DNA from 3 places in the Isoptericola sp. Y541 genome. Region 3 is predicted to be linked to each of the others. Evidence: predicted binding sites of a transcription regulator. Region 3 holds the regulator's gene; each other region holds the start of a gene.
What was found. The regulator LexA, encoded in region 3, represses DNA repair genes until DNA is damaged. The targets are predictions, from matches to a motif close to TCGAACANNTGTTCGA.
Positions count from the first base shown of each region.

Region 1: AC1C2V_RS14060 (HNH endonuclease signature motif containing protein) is a predicted target of LexA. The motif match lies at 3,393-3,408, and genes of this name have one in related genera.
Region 2: AC1C2V_RS15285 (HNH endonuclease signature motif containing protein) is a predicted target of LexA. The motif match lies at 2,624-2,639, and genes of this name have one in related genera.

Region 1 covers NZ_JCAIUJ010000006.1:90,195-95,719, reverse strand. The annotation lists gene ileS (isoleucine--tRNA ligase) at 1-3,020, opposite strand, end outside; gene AC1C2V_RS14060 (HNH endonuclease signature motif containing protein) at 3,428-5,011, shown strand; gene AC1C2V_RS14055 (LysE family translocator) at 5,117-5,525, shown strand, end outside.
Region 2 covers NZ_JCAIUJ010000007.1:47,306-52,830, forward strand. The annotation lists gene AC1C2V_RS15260 (DUF2255 family protein) at 1-178, shown strand, start outside; gene AC1C2V_RS15265 (hypothetical protein) at 145-384, opposite strand; gene AC1C2V_RS15270 (hypothetical protein) at 511-666, shown strand; partial or broken gene AC1C2V_RS15275 (histidine kinase) at 732-902, shown strand; gene AC1C2V_RS15280 (hypothetical protein) at 958-1,098, shown strand; gene AC1C2V_RS15285 (HNH endonuclease signature motif containing protein) at 1,088-2,590, opposite strand; gene AC1C2V_RS15290 (S66 family peptidase) at 2,751-3,809, shown strand; gene AC1C2V_RS15295 (hypothetical protein) at 3,946-4,179, shown strand; gene AC1C2V_RS15300 (MarR family winged helix-turn-helix transcriptional regulator) at 4,224-4,721, opposite strand; gene AC1C2V_RS15305 (FMN-dependent NADH-azoreductase) at 4,837-5,469, shown strand; gene AC1C2V_RS15310 (TetR/AcrR family transcriptional regulator) at 5,492-5,525, opposite strand, start outside.
Region 3 covers NZ_JCAIUJ010000006.1:206,715-212,239, forward strand. The annotation lists gene AC1C2V_RS14580 (ATP-dependent DNA helicase) at 1-1,325, shown strand, start outside; gene AC1C2V_RS14585 (L-lactate dehydrogenase) at 1,335-2,294, shown strand; gene lexA (transcriptional repressor LexA) at 2,347-3,165, opposite strand; gene AC1C2V_RS14595 (LysM peptidoglycan-binding domain-containing protein) at 3,413-3,751, shown strand; gene nrdR (transcriptional regulator NrdR) at 3,918-4,448, shown strand; gene AC1C2V_RS14605 (DUF5302 domain-containing protein) at 4,588-4,773, shown strand; gene serA (phosphoglycerate dehydrogenase) at 4,848-5,525, opposite strand, start outside.

The DNA.
Region 1 (5,525 bases), 120 kb from region 3:
GCCTCCGTGGTCACGACCACCGCGCCGTTCTCGTCACGCGTCCACGCCCCGGCCTTCGCGGCCCTGATGACCGCCTGCACGCCGCGGCCCAGGCGCGGCCCGGCGGCGCGGGCGTTCACCGCGAGCCGCTCGGTGATGCCGAACCGCTCGGAGGCCTCGGCGTCGGCCTCGACGAGGTCCACGGCCTTGACGTTGAGCTCGGAGGTCAGCAGACCCACGTAGTCCGCGAGCGCCTCCGGGTCCGGCACGGCCACGGTCAGCCGGGCCAGCGGCTGGCGCACGCGCAGCTGGTTCGCCTTGCGCAGCGCGAGCGCGCTGGAGACGACGGCCCGCACCTCGTCCATGGCCGCGACCAGCTCGTCGTCGCGCACCAGGGCCGGCTCCACGACCCCCGCCGCACCCTCCGACGTCGCCGGCCAGTCCGTGAGGTGCACCGAGCGCCCGCCGGTGAGCCCGCGCCAGACCTCCTCGGTCAGGAGCGGGGCGAGCGGGGCCATGACGCGGGTCAGGGCCTCGAGCGCGGTGTACAGGGTGTCGAACGCGTCGGCGTCCTCCTCCCAGAAGCGGTCGCGCTGGGTGCGCACGTACCAGTTGGTGAGGGCGTCCAGGTGCTCGCGCACCGACTCGCAGGCGCCGGCGATGTCGTAGGCGTCGAGCTGCGCCGTGACCGTCGCGACGAGGTCGTGCGTGCGCGCCAGCAGGTACCGGTCGAGGGCCGGCAGGCCGGCCGCGCGCTCCGGCGTGACGGGCTTCGCGGTGTAGCCCGTGCCGCCGCCCTCGGAACCGCCCGCGCTGTTCGCGTACAGGGTGAAGAAGTAGTACGTGCTCCACAGCGGCAGCAGCACCTGCCGCACGGCGTCGCGGATGCCGTCCTCCGTGACGACGAGGTTGCCGCCGCGCAGGATGGGGCTCGCCATGAGGAACCAGCGCATCGCGTCCGAGCCGTCGCGATCGAAGACCTCGGAGACGTCGGGGTAGTTGCGCAGCGACTTGCTCATCTTGCGGCCGTCGGAGCCCAGCACGATGCCGTGCGAGACGGCGCTGCGGAACGCGGGGCGGTCGAACAGCGCGGTGGCGAGCACATGCAGCGTGTAGAACCAGCCGCGGGTCTGGCCGATGTACTCGACGATGAAGTCGCCCGGGTAGTGGTGCTCGAACCAGTCGGCGTTCTCGAACGGGTAATGCACCTGGGCGTACGGCATCGAGCCGGAGTCCACCCACACGTCCATGACGTCCTCGACGCGGCGCATCGTGGACTTCCCGGTCGGGTCGTCGGGGTTGGGGCGCACCAGGTCGTCGACGAAGGGGCGGTGCAGGTCCGGCTCGCCGTCCGGGCCCAGGGGCAGTCGGCCGAAGTCGGCCTCGATCTGCCCGAGCGACCCGTAGACGTCGATGCGCGGGTACGCCGGGTCGTCCGACTTCCACACCGGCACGGGCGATCCCCAGAACCGGTTGCGGGTGATCGACCAGTCGCGGGCGTTCTCCAGCCACTTGCCGAACTGGCCGTGCTTGATGTGCTCGGGCGTCCAGGAGATCTGCTCGGCCAGCTCGAGCATGCGCTCCTTGATCTTGGTGACCTCGACGAACCACGACGACACGCCCATGTAGATGAGCGGCTGCCGGCAGCGCCAGCAGTGCGGGTAGGAGTGCGCGTACGACTCGCGGCGCAGCAGCACCGTGCCGGACGTCGTGGAGCCGGCCTCCGCCTCCCCGCGGGTGCGTGCCTTGAGGTGGTCGATGATCGGCAGGTTCGCGTCGAAGACCTGCAGCCCCGCGTACTCGTCGACGGGGTGCGTGAACTTGCCGTCCGCGCCCACGGGCATCACGGACGCGACGCCCTCGCGGTCGCAGACGATCTTGTCGTCCTCGCCGAACGCGCCGGCGCTGTGCACCAGGCCGGTGCCGTCCGTCGTCGTGACGAAGTCCGCCTCCACCACGCGGTGCGCACGCTCGCGCCCCTCGTAGTAGCTGAACGGCGGGGCGTACGACACACCGAGCAGGTCGCGGCCGGTGAGCTGCCCGACGACGCGCGGCGCGTCCTCGCCCTCGTCCGTGAGCTCTCGGGCGTAGCCGTCGACACGCGCCGCGGCGAGCACGTAGCGCTGCGGCGTGCCCGTGAACGACGACTCGACGACGACGTAGTCGATGTCCAGCCCCACCATGACCAGCAGGTTGGACGGCAGCGTCCAGGGCGTCGTCGTCCAGATGAGCAGCTTGTCGCCGGGGCGGACCCCGCCGCCGTCCTTGCCGGTCGAGCCCGCGCCGTCCTGAGCCTGTCGAAGGGTCGAGACCACGTCGAAGCCCACCGTGACCGCCGGGTCCTGCCGGGTCTGGTAGACGTCGTCGTCCATGCGCAGCTCGTGGTTGCTGAGCGGCGTCTGGTCGTTCCAGCAGTACGGCAGCACGCGGAAGTCCTCGTAGACGAGGCCCTTGTCGTACAGGGTCTTGAAGCCCCAGAGCACGGACTCCATGTACGTGGCGTTGAGCGTCTTGTAGTCGTGGTCGAAGTCGACCCAGCGCGCCTGGCGGGTCACGTAGTCGCGCCAGTCCGAGGTGTAGCGCAGCACCGACGCGCGGCAGGCGGCGTTGAACTTCTCGATGCCCAGCTCGACGATCTCGTCCTTGGTCTTGATGCCGAGCTGGCTCATCGCCTCGAGCTCGGCCGGCAGGCCGTGCGTGTCCCAGCCGAACCGGCGCTCCACGTGCTTGCCGCGCATGGTCTGGTAGCGCGGCACGACGTCCTTCGCGTACCCGGTGAGCAGGTGGCCGTAGTGCGGCAGGCCGTTGGCGAACGGCGGGCCGTCGTAGAAGACGAACTCGTTGCTGCCGTCCTGGCCCGCCGGGTTCTTCGCGACCGACGCGCGGAACGTGTCGTCGGCGGCCCAGAAGTCCAGGATCTCCCGCTCGATAGCCGGCAGGTCCGGGGACGCGGGGACGCCGGCGATGCCGAAGGCTGCGCCCTGCTGATCGGCCGTCTGGTCGGGCTGCGGGTCGGACGAGCGGTGCTGGGGGTAGGCCATGGGGGGGCTCCTGTGCGAACGAGCTGGCGGTGGTACGGGTCGACGTCGCTGCTGCCGTGCGAGGACGATGCCCCCGCCCGAAGGCGCGGGTCCCGCGGTACCACCCCGCTTGCGGACGTCGATGGTGCTGACACCCGCCGCTCGTTCACGGCTGTGACGGGCCTACCCGTCCGGTTCTACTAAGGCTGAGGTGCGGCCGGTTCTTCCGGAGGCTCACCGGTGATGGCCGGGTCGATGCCTGTGGGTCCATGGTAGCGAGGCGCGCAACCCGGTTCGCATCCCTGCGGTACATGGCGGCGTGCTCGTGCGGCGGCAGGTGCCACACCGCGCCCCGCGCCCGGCATTTCGGCAGCCTCACGTCGGCCTGAGGGCTAGAACATACGTTCGATTTCCGGTATCGTTGATCCATGACGACGACGCATCCCGAGCAGGCCGGCACACCCGCCGCCGCGGGTGCGTGGCGCGCCGAGCTCGACCGGCTGCTCGGGTTGGATCTGGGCCCCCTGCCCGTCGCCCAGGCCGCCGAGGTCGATCGCGCACGGGCGGTCCTCGCCGGCGAGGATCCCCGCGGCCGTTTCGCTGACGACGCCATCGACGCGTTCGTCCCACCGGGACCCAGCGCCGGACGCGGGGACGGTTCCAGCAGCTCCACGGTCGCGCGCCTGCCGAGCCTCGACGACACCATGGCGAGGCTGGAGGCGGTGCAGGCGCAGATCGCGCGCCTCGAGGCCGAGCGCGCGGCACTGGCGGCGCGCCTCGCGGCCCAGGCCGCGGAGTGCGAGAGCGCGCTCCTCGACGAGTCGGACCCGATGACCGCCCGCGCGGACACCGCCCGCCGGGACGAGCTGGCGTACCGAGCCGTGGTCGCGGACCTGGCCACCGCCCTGCACCTCGGCGAGACCGCCGCCGGCACCCTGCTCGACCACGCGTGCACCCTCACTGACCACGCCCCGCGGATGCTCGCCCTCCTCGCCGAGGGACGCACCTCCTGGCGGCACGCGAGCATCCTCGCGGGCCAGGTCGGCGATCTCGATCCCGCCGCCGCTCGCTCCGTGGAGACCGGCGTCCTGCACGCCGCGACCACGAGCACCCCCGCCCAGTTCGTCCGCGCCGTCCGCCGCGCCCGCGACCTGGCACACCCCACACCCCTGGACGTCCGGCACGCGGACGCCCGCCGCCACCGCGGCGTGTGGGTCGACCCCGGCCGCGACGGCATGGCGTGGCTCACCGCGCACCTGCCCGCCGTGCACGCCCACGCCGTCGCCGATCGGCTCGACGTGCTCGCCGACCGCCTCCACGACGACGGCGACCCCCGCTGTCGCGGGGAGCTGCGCGCCGACGCGCTGACGGACCTCCTCCTCGACGACGGCACCCTCGATCTCCCGCCCGGCACCGGCGCCCCCGGATCGCTCGCGCCCCTGGCCCGCGCCGTCCGTCCGCGCGTGAACGTCACCGTCCCCGTCCTGAGCCTGCTCGGGATCACGGACGCCCCGGCGATCCTGGACGGGCACGTCCCGATCGACGCCGAGACCGCCCGGTCCCTGTGCGCCCACGCGCCGTCCTTCCGGCGCATCCTCACGCACCCCGAGACGGGCGTCGTGCTGTCCGTGGGGCGCAGCTCCTACGTCGTCCCCGCGGACCTGCGGGCGCTCCTGGCCGAGCGGGACGCGACCTGCCGCTTCCCCGGCTGCACCCGCCCCGCCGCCCGCAGCGACGTCGACCACACGGTGGCGTGGGCCGACGGCGGACAGACGCGGGCGGACAACCTGGCCCATCTGTGCCGCCGACATCACGTGACGAAGCACAGCACGCGGTGGACGGTCTGCCAGGTCGCCGGCACAGCCACGAGGAGCGACCCGCCCGACGGCACGCTCGAGTGGACGTCGCCGACGGGGCGGGTCCACCTCACGGAGCCCACCCGACCCGAGACCACCCGGCACAGGGCACCGCCGCAGCCCTTCCTGCCCGACGACCGCCCGCCGCCGTTCTGACGCGCCCGGCCGTAACGCGACGCCCTGACCATCCCTGACGGCCTGCTCGCGTTCGCGCTCGTCGCCGGGCTGCTGACGATCGTCCCCGGGCTCGACACCGCACTCGTGCGGCGCAGCACCGTCGCCCGCTCGCGCTCGCAAGGGTTCGCGGCGTTGCTCGGGATCCAGTTCGGCACGCTGACCTGGGGCGTCGCCGCCGCCGCCGGCGGCGCGGCCGCGCTGCTCGCCGCCAGCCAGACCGCCTACCGCGTGCTCACCGTCGCCGGCGCCGCCTACCTGGTCTGGTTGGGCGTGTCGATGATCCGAGGGTCGTTCCGCCGCGCCCGCGGGGACGACGCCGAGCCGGACGTGCCGCTCCCCACGGGCGACCGACGGCGCGACTTCACGATGGGCCTGGGCACCAACCTGATGAACCCCAGGGTCGGCGTGTTCTCCGTCGCGACGATCCCGCAGTTCGTGCCCGAGGGCGTGAACCCGCTGCTCATGGGCGCGTGCCCTCGCGCTGGTGCACTGC
Region 2 (5,525 bases), on a different contig from region 3:
GAAGTACGGCCGCTGCGCGCCGGAGAAGGTCGGCGAGGTCACCTCCGACCGCGCCGCCGCGGGCACGTTCCGTGTGCGGCTGCGGCGGCCGTCCTGGTCGGAGCGGCTCGAGGCCGCGCTCGACTCCGCGCGCGCGTGGCGCGGTCAGCGCGCCGAGGTGCCCTGCCCCACCTGCTGAGGTCGGTGCGCGGCGAGCGGCGCCGCCTCCTCGAGGCGGGCGTCGAGCATCCGCACCGTGGCGTCGACGGTGGCCAGCGTGGGCGCGTCGTGCGAGACGAGGAGCGTGGCGGCGCCGGACTCGCGGGTCAGGCCGGTGATGAGCTCGACCACCTGCGTGCCGCGCTCGTGGTCGAGCGCCGACGTGGGCTCGTCGACGAGCAGCACCTCGGGCCGCCGGACCAGGGCGCGCGTGGGGTCGCCGCGTGGTGCGGGTGCACGACCGGTCGGTCGACACCCCCCGCGGGGCCCGGTGGCCGGACGCCGCGTGGATCGGCGGCTGCGTGGCCGTGGGTGGTGCTGCTGTGGCTCTCGCCGGCGGCGTTGTGGATCGCGTTCCCGCTGATGCTGCTGCAGATGCACGTCCTCGGGCCGCACCGCGGTGTCGTCGCGGTGGCGCTGACGACGGTGCTCGCCGTGGCCGCCGGCGGCGCACGGTCGAGGAGCTGACGCAGGCGCGCCAGCACCACGCCCAGGCCGAGCGGGAGCGCGCGGTCACGGACGAGCGCGCCCGGCTGGCCCGGGACATCCACGACACGCTCGCGCAGTCGCTCTCCGCCATCGAGCTGCTGCTGCGGGCCGCCGACGACGCCATCCGCGCCGACGACGAGCGGGCGTGCGCCCTCGTCGGCCAGGCGCGCGACGCGGCGCGGGACCGCCTCGCCGAGGCGCGCCGCGTGGTCCGGGGACCTCACCCCGACCGACCTCGAGCGCACCACGCTGCTCGCGGCGCTGCGGACCATGGCAGACCGGACGGCGACCGCCTACAACGACACCAGCGGCATCGATCTCACCGAGGCCGCGAGCGTGAAGATGCAGCTCAACGCCACCAGGACCTGGCCGGCGACATCTGCACAAGGTCAGTCTTCCGTCACCGGGTGACGGCGCGTGCCGAGTGCCGCTCAGCACGGGAGTCCGGCAGGCCAGATGCGTCGAGCGGGTCGGGATCGGCGGGCGAGATGAGCGTGCGGCCGGTGAGGTCGACAGGGTCGGCGACGGGGTCGCGGGACACGCGGCCGGTGGGTGACGTCCAGACGAGCGTGCCGTCGGCGTCCTGCCGGGCGTGCCAGCGCGTCTCGTGCTTCAGCACATGGTGGCGACGACAGAGATGCGCCAGGTTGCCCGCGACGGTGCGACCGCCGTCGGCCCACGCGACGGTGTGGTCGACGTCGCAGCGGACGGGCGGGCGGGTGCACCCCGGGAAGCGGCACGAGCCATCGCGCGAGCGTAGGTACGAGCGCAACGCCGCCGGGACGGTGTAGGTGCCGGCGTCCGTGGTCTGGGCCGCACCGGAGAACGGATCCACCAGCAGCCGACGCAGCGACGGAGCCTCGGCCGTCAGAAACGACGCCATCCCCGGGTCGATCGGGCCGTGCCCGGCCAGCTCTGCCGGGTCGTCCGACCGGCCAAGCAGCGCCAGCACGGGCACCGTGACCTGTACGCGCGGGGCGATCCTTCGGGCGTGGTCGGCGAGGTCTGGCACGAGGCCCGCGGACAGCTCCGCAGCCAAGTCGGTGGCCGGGTCAGTGTCGACCGCCGGTGGGCCCGAGGTGTCCGGGGCGCGTGTGTCCTCGGCGCCGGCGAGCAGCAGGGCGGCGCACGCATCGGCACGGAGCTGAGACAGGGTGCGGTGGTCTCCCACCTCCCGGGCAGTGCGGGCGGTGGTGGTCAGGCGGTCGAGGGCGGCGTGGGCGGTGGTGGCTGGCAGGTAGGCGCTGAGCCAGGCCATGCCGTCGGCGGCCGGGTCGACGAACACGGCGCGCTTCGCCGCCGCCTTCGCGTGCCGTGCTGTGAACGGCTCGGGGTGCGCGCGGTCCCGGGCCCGGCGCAGGCAGGTACGGAACTGGGCCAGGGTCGTCGTCGCCGCCCGGGGTAGGGCCTCGGCCTGCACGGCCGCCCTTGCCTGGGCGTCGGGGAGGTCGGCGAGCACGTCGGCCATCGCCGTCGCGTGGCGGGCGCCGATCCGCCCGCGGCGAAGCTCGGCGAGCGTGGCCGACCCCGACGAGGTCAGGGTCTGCGCCGTCTCGACCAGGTGCTCTGCCTGCTGCTCGCCGACGTGCAGCGTGGTCGCGACGTCCGCCGCGAACGCCCGCCGTGCCAGCTCGTGCTGCCGGGACGTGCCCGCGCGCAGCACCCGGAGCTCCTCGCCCGCCAGCAGGTCAGGCTCGCACCGGACGGCCGCGCGGCGCGTCCGCTCCACGGCCAGGAGCTTCTCGCCCTCCAGGGCGTTGATCCGGGCCTGGACCCGCGCCACGTCTTCGAGCGCGGCCGAGACGTCGTGCACGGTCGTCGGGCCCGTGGGCGAGAGCATGTCGTCCCACGGCGTCGTGACGACCGGCAGGTCGTCGACGACGCTCTCGAGCACTCCGGTCATGCGTCGTCCACCTCCTCGTCGCGACCCACGCAATCGAACACATGTTCGACTCTAGCGGTCGGACGATCATCGCACCAGGCCCGATGCCCGCCTGTGGACAACCTGTCGCCGGCAGGAATCGCGTTGCCCGCTGCGCCGACGGTCGGGCAGAGTCCCGGTCATGACGATCCGCTACCCCCGACCCCTGCGCCCCGGCGACACGATCGGCGTGACCGCGCCGTCGTCGGGCGTCCCTGCCCCGCTCCAGGGCCGGCTGCGGCACGCCGTCGAGGTCGTGCGAGCGCAGGGTTATGACGTCCGGGTCGGCGCGACCGCGACGGGGGAGGGGATCGTCAGCGCCCCCGCCGACGTCCGCGCCGCGGAGCTCACGACCATGCTCACCGACCCGGCCGTGCGCGCCGTGGTGCCGCCGTGGGGCGGGACGCTCGCGGTCGACCTGCTGGGGCGTCTCGACTGGGAGGCGCTCGCGGCCGACCCGACGTGGCTGGTCGGCTACTCGGACGTGTCCACCGTGCTGCTGCCGCTCACGCTGCGCACCGGCGTCGCGACGCTGCACGGGCAGAACCTCATGGACACCCCCTACGACGTGCCCGACGGCCTGCTGGGCTGGTGGGACGTCGCGGCCGCGGAGCAGTCCGCCGCGCCGGGCGCCGCGCTCGTGCAGCGCTCCCCGCGCCGCTTCCGGTCCGACGGCTGGGACGACTGGGAGGCGCACCCCGACGCCTCGACCTGGACCTTCGACGACGCCGGGTCGTGGCTGCGGCTCGACGCCGGCGCCGGCGCCGAACCGGACGCGCCGGTCGACGTCTCCGGCCGGCTGATCGGAGGCTGCGTGGACACGGTCGCCCTCCTCGCCGGCACGCCGTACGGCGACGTGCCGCGGTTCGCCGCCGAGCACGCGCCCGAGGGCCTGGTCGTCTACCTGGACATCTGCGAGTGGCGCGCGGACGACGTCGGCCGGGCGATGTGGGCGATGCGCCACGCGGGTTGGTTCGACGCCGCGCACGCGGTGCTGGTCAGCCGCACGCACGCCCCCGCCGCCGACGGCTTCACCCAGCACGACGCGGCCCGCGACGCGCTCGGCGACCTGGGGATCCCGGTGCTCGGCGACGTCGAGTGCGGGCACATGCCGCCGTACCTGGCCCTGGTGAACGGCGCGCTCGCGCGCGTGCAGCACGGCCCGGACGCGTCGGTGATCACGCAGCACCTCGTGGCGTGAGGGCACGGGTCGCCCGCGCGAGCGGGTGAGATTCCGGAGCGTCATCTGGGCGTCGTGGGGCGTTCACCTGCGGTTCCGATCCTGAGGCAAGGATCCGGACGGGCGCAGTCCGCGCCCCGACGAACCGGAGGAACACATGACGAACGGAGCGACCTCCCGCCACCACGACCCGAGGGCCCGCGCAGCGCGGGCCCTCGCGGGGTGCGCCGCCGCGGGCGCCCAGGACGCCGCGACCCCGGCCTCCGCGACCCCGGCCGCCTCGTCAGCCTCCGCGGTCCGTACGGCCGTGCCCGTCGACGCGGCCGCGGCGGCCGGGCTCGCCGGGGTGCTCGCCGGGACGACGGGGGTCGTGCTCGACCTCAGCTCCTGAAGGGCGGTGACGGCGCCCGCGGGCGCCGGCAGTCCGGGAGGGCCTCAGCAGTCGGGGAGCATCCTGGCGACCTCGGGAGACGCCTGCGCCACGATCGCGCGGGCGGAGTCGCCCAGGGTGGCGAGCTGCTCGGGAGTGAGGGCGTCGACGACGAGTCGGCGGGCCTCGGCCACGTGCCCGGGCGCGGTCTCGCGGAGCTTCTCCGCGCCCGCCTCGGTGAGAACCGCGGCCGTGCGCCGCCCGGCCTCGTGGCACTCGCGGCGCTCCACCCAGCCCGCGCGCTCGAGGCGGGTCACCGCGTGCGACAGCCGCGACGGCGAGACCTGGGTGAGCGCGGCGAGGTCGGTCATGGGCAGCAGCTTCCCGGGGGAGGTGTCCAGGCCGACGAGGACCTGGTACTCGAACGTGTTCATCCCCGCGTCGCGCTTGAGCTGGGCGTCGAGCGCGGCCGGCAGGGTGAGGAGGAGGGCCATGAGCGCCTTCCAGTCCTGCGACTGGTCGGCCGTCAGGGACGGCACAGCGGTGTCCGTCGTCAAGGTCATGCCCTCGACCCTACCCGTGCCCTTGAATGTTCAAGTCGGTGTGGGTTACGTTCGCCTTGAACATTCAAATGGCGCCCCGGGCAACCGGCGGCGCACCTTCGCGAGGAGCACCCGCATGACCGTTCTGCGTATCGACGCGAGCATCCAGGGCCCCCGGTCTTCGAGCAGCGCGCTCGCCGACCACGTCACCGAGCAGATCGCCGCCGCGCGCCCGGACGAGACGGTCCGCACCCGGTACCTCGGTGCCGACCCGCTCCCGGCGCACGCCTGGGCGGCCGCCATCGCCGGCGCGCAGCTCCCCGAGGCGGAGCGCAGCCCCCAGGAGGCCGAGTCGATCGCGCTCGCCGCGGAGCTGGTCGAGGAGCTGCGCGAGGCCGACGCCGTCGTGCTCGCCTTCCCGCTCTACAACTGGGGCGTGTCCCAGCACGTCAAGACGTGGGTCGACCTGGTCATCGCCGGGGCGGGCGCGGCCGCCACCCTGCTCGACGGCATCCCGGTCGTCCTGCTCACCACGCGCGGCGGGGCCTACGGCCCCGGAACGCCCAAGGAGGGCTGGGAGCACAGCATCGGCTACCTGCGCCGCATCCTCGAGGACGTCTGGGGCGCGGACCTCACCGTGATCGAGCGCGAGCTGACCCTGGTCGGCGTCAACCCCGCGATGGACGGGCTCGAGGAGCCGGCCGCGCTGGCCCGCAAGCAGGCCGAGGAGGCCGCCGCCGCGGCCGGCCGCGCGCTCGCCACGCGCTGAGCAATGCTCGGACGGGCCGCGGTCAGGAGTCCTGGCCGCGGCCCCGTCGCGTCCCG
Region 3 (5,525 bases):
TCGCCGTCTCCGGGAACCCCGGAGTCCTGCCAGAGCACGACACGGTCGTCGTGGACGAGGCGCACGAGCTCGCCGAGCGCGTGACCGCCGCCGCGACGATGGACCTGTCGCTGACGGTTGTCGAGCACGCGGCCCGCCTCGCGCGGCGGCACGGGGGTACCGAGACGGAGGCCCTGGACGCCGCGTCGCAGCGGCTGGGCTCGCTGCTCGCCACGGCGCCGGCCGAGCGCTTCCCCCTCGGGCTCCCCGACGAGCTGCGCGCGGCTGTCGCCTCGGTGCGCGACGCGGCGCGCGAGCTGCTCACCCGGCTCAAGCCGCAGGGCGAGCCCAAGGGCCGGGAACAGGGAGCGCCCGACGCGGGCATGAAGATGGCGCAGTCGGCGGTGCTGCAGCTCTTCGAGATCGCGGAGCGGATGGCCGCCGAGGACACGACGTCGGACGTGCTGTGGTGCTCGCGACCGCCCGAGAACGCGCCCTGGGCCGGTGACGGCGTCACCCGGCTGCACGCGGCCCCGCTGGCGGTCGCCGGCCTGATCCGCACGCACCTGCTCGCCGAGGCGACAGGGGTGTTCACCTCCGCGACGCTGACGCTGGGCGGCACGTTCGACCCCGTCGCCCGGTCGCTGGGGCTGGCCGGGTCGGGCGGCACCGACGAGACCCCGGACTGGACCGGGCTCGACGTGGGCAGCCCCTTCGACTACCCGCGCCAGGGCATCCTCTACGTGGCCCGACACCTGCCCGCCCCCGGTCGCGAGCCGACCACGGACGCCCAGCTCGACGAGATCGCCGGCTTGATCGAGGCGGCCGGGGGCCGCACGCTCGGCCTGTTCTCGTCGCGACGCGCGGCGCTCGCGGCGGCCGAGGCCATGCGCGAGCGGCTCGACGTGCCCGTGCTCTGCCAGGGCGACGACCAGCTGCCCACCCTGGTCCAGGCCTTCGCCGACGACCCGGCGACGTGCCTCTTCGGCACCCTCTCGCTGTGGCAGGGCGTGGACGTGCCGGGCCCGTCGTGCCAGCTCGTGCTCGTCGACCGTATCCCGTTCCCGCGCCCGGACGACCCGGTCAAGGCCGCACGGGCGCGGGCCGTGGAGGAGTCGGGCGGCAACGGCTTCATGCAGGTCTCGGCCACGCACGCGGCGCTGCTGCTCGCCCAGGGCTCCGGCCGCCTGGTGCGGGGCAGCGAGGACCGGGGCGTCGTCGCCGTCCTCGACCCCCGGCTCGCGACGGCCCGCTACGGCACCTTCCTCACCCGGTCGATGCCCGACTTCTGGCCGACCACCGACGGCGAGCTCGTCCGCGCTGCGCTGCGTCGGCTCGACACCTAGCCTGGAGCAGTGAACGGCACACGGAGCACGACCAAGCTCGCGATCGTCGGCGCCGGCGCGGTGGGTTCGACCCTCGCGTACGCGGCGCTCGGCCGGGGCGCCGCCAGGTCCGTCGCGCTTATGGACGTGAACCGCGCGAAGGTCGAGGCGGAGGTCCTGGACCTGCGGCACGGCGGCATGTTCATCCCGCAGGCCGAGATCGAGGGCTCGGACGACATCGAGGTGTGCCGGGGTGCGGACGTCGTGGCGGTCACGGCGGGCGCCAAGCAGAAGCCGGGGCAGACCCGCCTGGACCTCGCCGAGGCGACCGTCAACCTGACCCGCACGATCCTGCCGCGGCTCCTTGAGGTGGCGCCCGACGCGGTCTACCTCATGGTCACGAACCCGGTGGACGTCGTTACCTATGCGGCCCAGCAGATCAGCGGGCTCCCGCAGGAGCGCGTCTTCGGCAGCGGCACCGTGCTCGACTCGTCCCGGCTGCGCGACACACTCTCGCGGCACTGCGGGGTCGCCGTCGGAAACGTGCACGCCAACATCGCCGGGGAGCACGGTGACTCGGAGATCGTGCTGTGGAGCTCGGCCACGATCGCCGGCGTGCCCCTGCTGGACTGGCGCCCGTTCCGCGGCCGGCCGCCGCTCGACGAGCCGGCGCGGCGCCGGATCGCGACCGACGTCGTCGAGTCCGCCTACCGGGTCATCGCGGGCAAGGGGGCGACCAACTACGCCGTGGGCCTGGCCGCCACCCGCATCATCGAGGCGATCCTCAACGACGAGCACCGCGTGATGACCGTGTCGTCACGCCTCGACGGCTTCTACGGGATCGAGGACGTGTGCCTCTCGATCCCGTCGCTCGTCGACCGGCGCGGCGTGGCAGAAACCATCGACACGCCGCTCTCGGACGACGAGGTCGCGGGTCTGCGAGCGTCGGCCGAGAGCATGCGTGCGGTCCAGCAGCGACTGGGCCTGTGACGACACTGGGCCTGTGACGACCGGGCCGCCGCGGCCGTGACGCCGTCGCGGCTCAGAGGCTGCGGAGTACCGCCACGACCCGGCCGAGCACCTGTGCCTCGTCGCCGGCGATGGGGGAGTATGCCGGGTTCTGCGGCATCAGCCAGGTGTGGCCGTCCGCCTGCCTGAACGTCTTGACCGTGGCCTCGCCGTCGATCATCGCGGCGACGACCTCGCCGTTCTCCGCGACGGGCTGGCTACGCACCACGACCCAGTCCCCGTCGCAGATCGCCGCGTCCACCATCGAGTCGCCCGCGACCTTCAGCAGGAACAGGTCGCCGTCGCCCACGATCTGCCGCGGGAGCGGGAAGACGTCCTCGACGACCTGCTCGGCGAGGATCGGACCGCCCGCGGCGATCCGGCCCACCAACGGTACGTACGAGGGCGGCGTGGCCGCCTGGGCGTCAGAGCCGGCCACGGAGCCGGCGACGGAGCCGGCGACGAAGCCCGGGGTGCGGGCACCGACGGTGCCCGGCGCCTCGCGCGCGGTCCCGGCATCGGGGTCGACGACCTCGATGGCGCGCGGCCGGTTCGGGTCGCGCCGCAGGTACCCCTTGCGCTCCAAGGTGGTGAGCTGGTGCTTGACCGAGGACGGGCTCGCCAGGCCCACGGCCTCGCCGATCTCGCGCATGGTCGGGGGGTAGCCGCGCGCCGCCACGGAGCTCCGGATGGTCTCGAGGACACGCCGCTGGCGCGGAGTGAGCCGGTCGGCGGATGGCGTGAGCTCGCTCACCGAGGCGAGCGTGGCGCCGGGGGCGTCCGTCGCCGTGTCGGCGGTCGCCGTCCACGACTCCGCCGTGGTCGCCGGGGCCTGGTCCCGTCCGCTGGTCATCGCGTTCTCCGTCCTCCAGGGGCGGCCCGCCGCCGGGCCGATGAAATCCGACAAACCTTCCATCGCGCTGGTCGTCACTCTAGGCCAGATGCCCCCCGACATCAAACATCTGTTCGATCGGGTCTCGACCGTGTCGGTCGGACGTGGTACACCTAGTACAGCAGTTCGACGTACAGGTGTTCGAAGAACGTGTGTTCGACGAAGCCGGCGAAGCCGGCAACCGCGACGTGGACCGGAGGACGGGATGATGACCACCTCGAGCGCGACCAAGGACGTGACCGGCTTTCTGGGGCTCGGTGGCCTGCGGCTCACGCGGCGCGGCCGCGTCGTGATCATGGTGCTCGTCGTGCTCGTCCTGGTGGGTGCGGGGCTCGCCGGTCAGCGCGCGGTGGCGGAGTCGCCGGGGTCCGGCGTGGAGGTCCGGCTGCACACGGTCGCCCCGGGCGAGACGCTGTGGCAGTACGCGAGCGCGGTGCGCGGGGCGGGGGAGGACGTGCGGGACGTGGTCGCGGAGCTGCGCGAGCTGAACGGGCTGGCGTCGGCGGAGCTGCTGACCGGCCAGATGGTGATCCTCCCGCTGGACTGAGCGTCGCGCGCACTTCCTGGACCGAGCGTGGCGCGCATCACGGGCGCGCACCACGGTGCAGCAGGGCGCCCGGTCCATGACGGGCCTGCTTGCGCCGAGCGTCACCGGGCGCTTACCTTGTCGGGCAGCCGGGCGCCGGTCCGGAGCCGAGCGCAGGAGACCAGCGATGCACTGCCCGTTCTGCCGCCACGCGGACTCGCGAGTCATCGACTCGCGCACCTCCGACGACGGTGCGTCCATCCGTCGTCGCCGGCAGTGCCCCGCGTGCCAGCGCCGCTTCACCACCATCGAGACCGCGAGCCTGTCGGTCGCGAAGCGCTCCGGCGTCACCGAGCCCTTCAGCCGGGACAAGGTGGTGTCCGGGGTGCGCAAGGCCTGCCAGGGGCGTCCGGTGAGCGCCGACGACCTGGCCGTGCTGGCGCAGAAGGTGGAGGAGACCCTGCGCGCTTCTGGGCGCCCGGAGATCGAGGCCAACGAGGTGGGGCTCGCGATCCTCGGGCCGCTGCGCGAGCTCGACGAGGTCGCCTACCTGCGCTTCGCCAGCGTCTACCAGTCGTTCGAGTCGCTCGAGGACTTCGAGAGCGCCATCACGTCGCTGCGCGCCGAGCGCGAGACCCGTGACGACGACGGGGACGAGGCCGGGGACGGCCGGGATGCGGTCGGTGCGCGGGCGGCGGCCGGGGACGGCACGGAATGACGGCGTCCGGCGCCCGCGCGTCCGACGCCCGAAATGCCCTGGCGTCCCGGATGGCGGTAGCGCATGCTGGACCGGATCAGGTGCTTGCGCGGATGGCCGTGCCAGCACGCCCACCCCGACGGACGACGAGGTGATCGTGATGACGACGGACAATTCACGGGCGGAGAAGCCCAGCGAGGATACGAAGGCGCGCTTCCGGGAGGCGCTGGAGAAGAAGAACGCAGCCAGCCACCCGACCACGGGCAAGGACGCGAACACGGGACAGGTCCACGGCTCCGAGACCGCCGGTCCGGTCCAGAAGATGTTCCGCCGCAAGTCCGGCTGAGCGATCTCGACCACGCGCGCGAAGGGCGCCCCCGGAACTCCGGGGGCGCCCTTCGCGCATCGGCGTCGTCGAGGTCAGCCGGCGGCCGGCCCGGGCGGGAACTCGGGACGCTCGAAAGCGTCGCGGATGCGCAGCCGGATCGTCGAGGGCATCTCCTGGAGCTTGGCCGAGGCGCCCCGTTGCGTCACGTCCGAGATGTCGGTCACGACGTACCCGATCTCCCCGCGCGTCGCGAGCATCTGTGCCTCGATGTTGGCGCCGTGGTCGGCGAAGACCTGGTTGACGGCCGCGAGGACGCCCGGGACGTTGCGGTGCAGCAGCATGATGCGGCCGACACCGGTGTGCGCGAGCTGCAGGCCCGGCAGGTTCACGGACAGCGTGGTGGATCCCGTCTGCACGAAGTCGCGGACCTTCTTGGACACGAACTCGCCGATGGCCTCCTGGGCCTCCTCCGTCGAGCCGCCGACGTGCGGCGTCAGGATGACGTTCGGCAGCCCCCGCAGGGGCGAGGTGAACTCGTCGCCGCGCTTTTTGGGTTCGGTCGGGAAGACGTCGACGGCGGCGCCGCCGAGGTGGCCCGACAGGATGTGCTCGCGGAGCGCCTCCACGTCGACGACGAAGCCGCGGGACAGGTTGAGGAAGATGGCCCCAGGCTTCATCCCCGCGAAGAGGTCCGCGCCGAAGAGCCCGGCGTTGCCGGGACGGCCGTCGACGTGGATGGTCACGGCGTCGGCGACCGCGAGGAGCTCCTC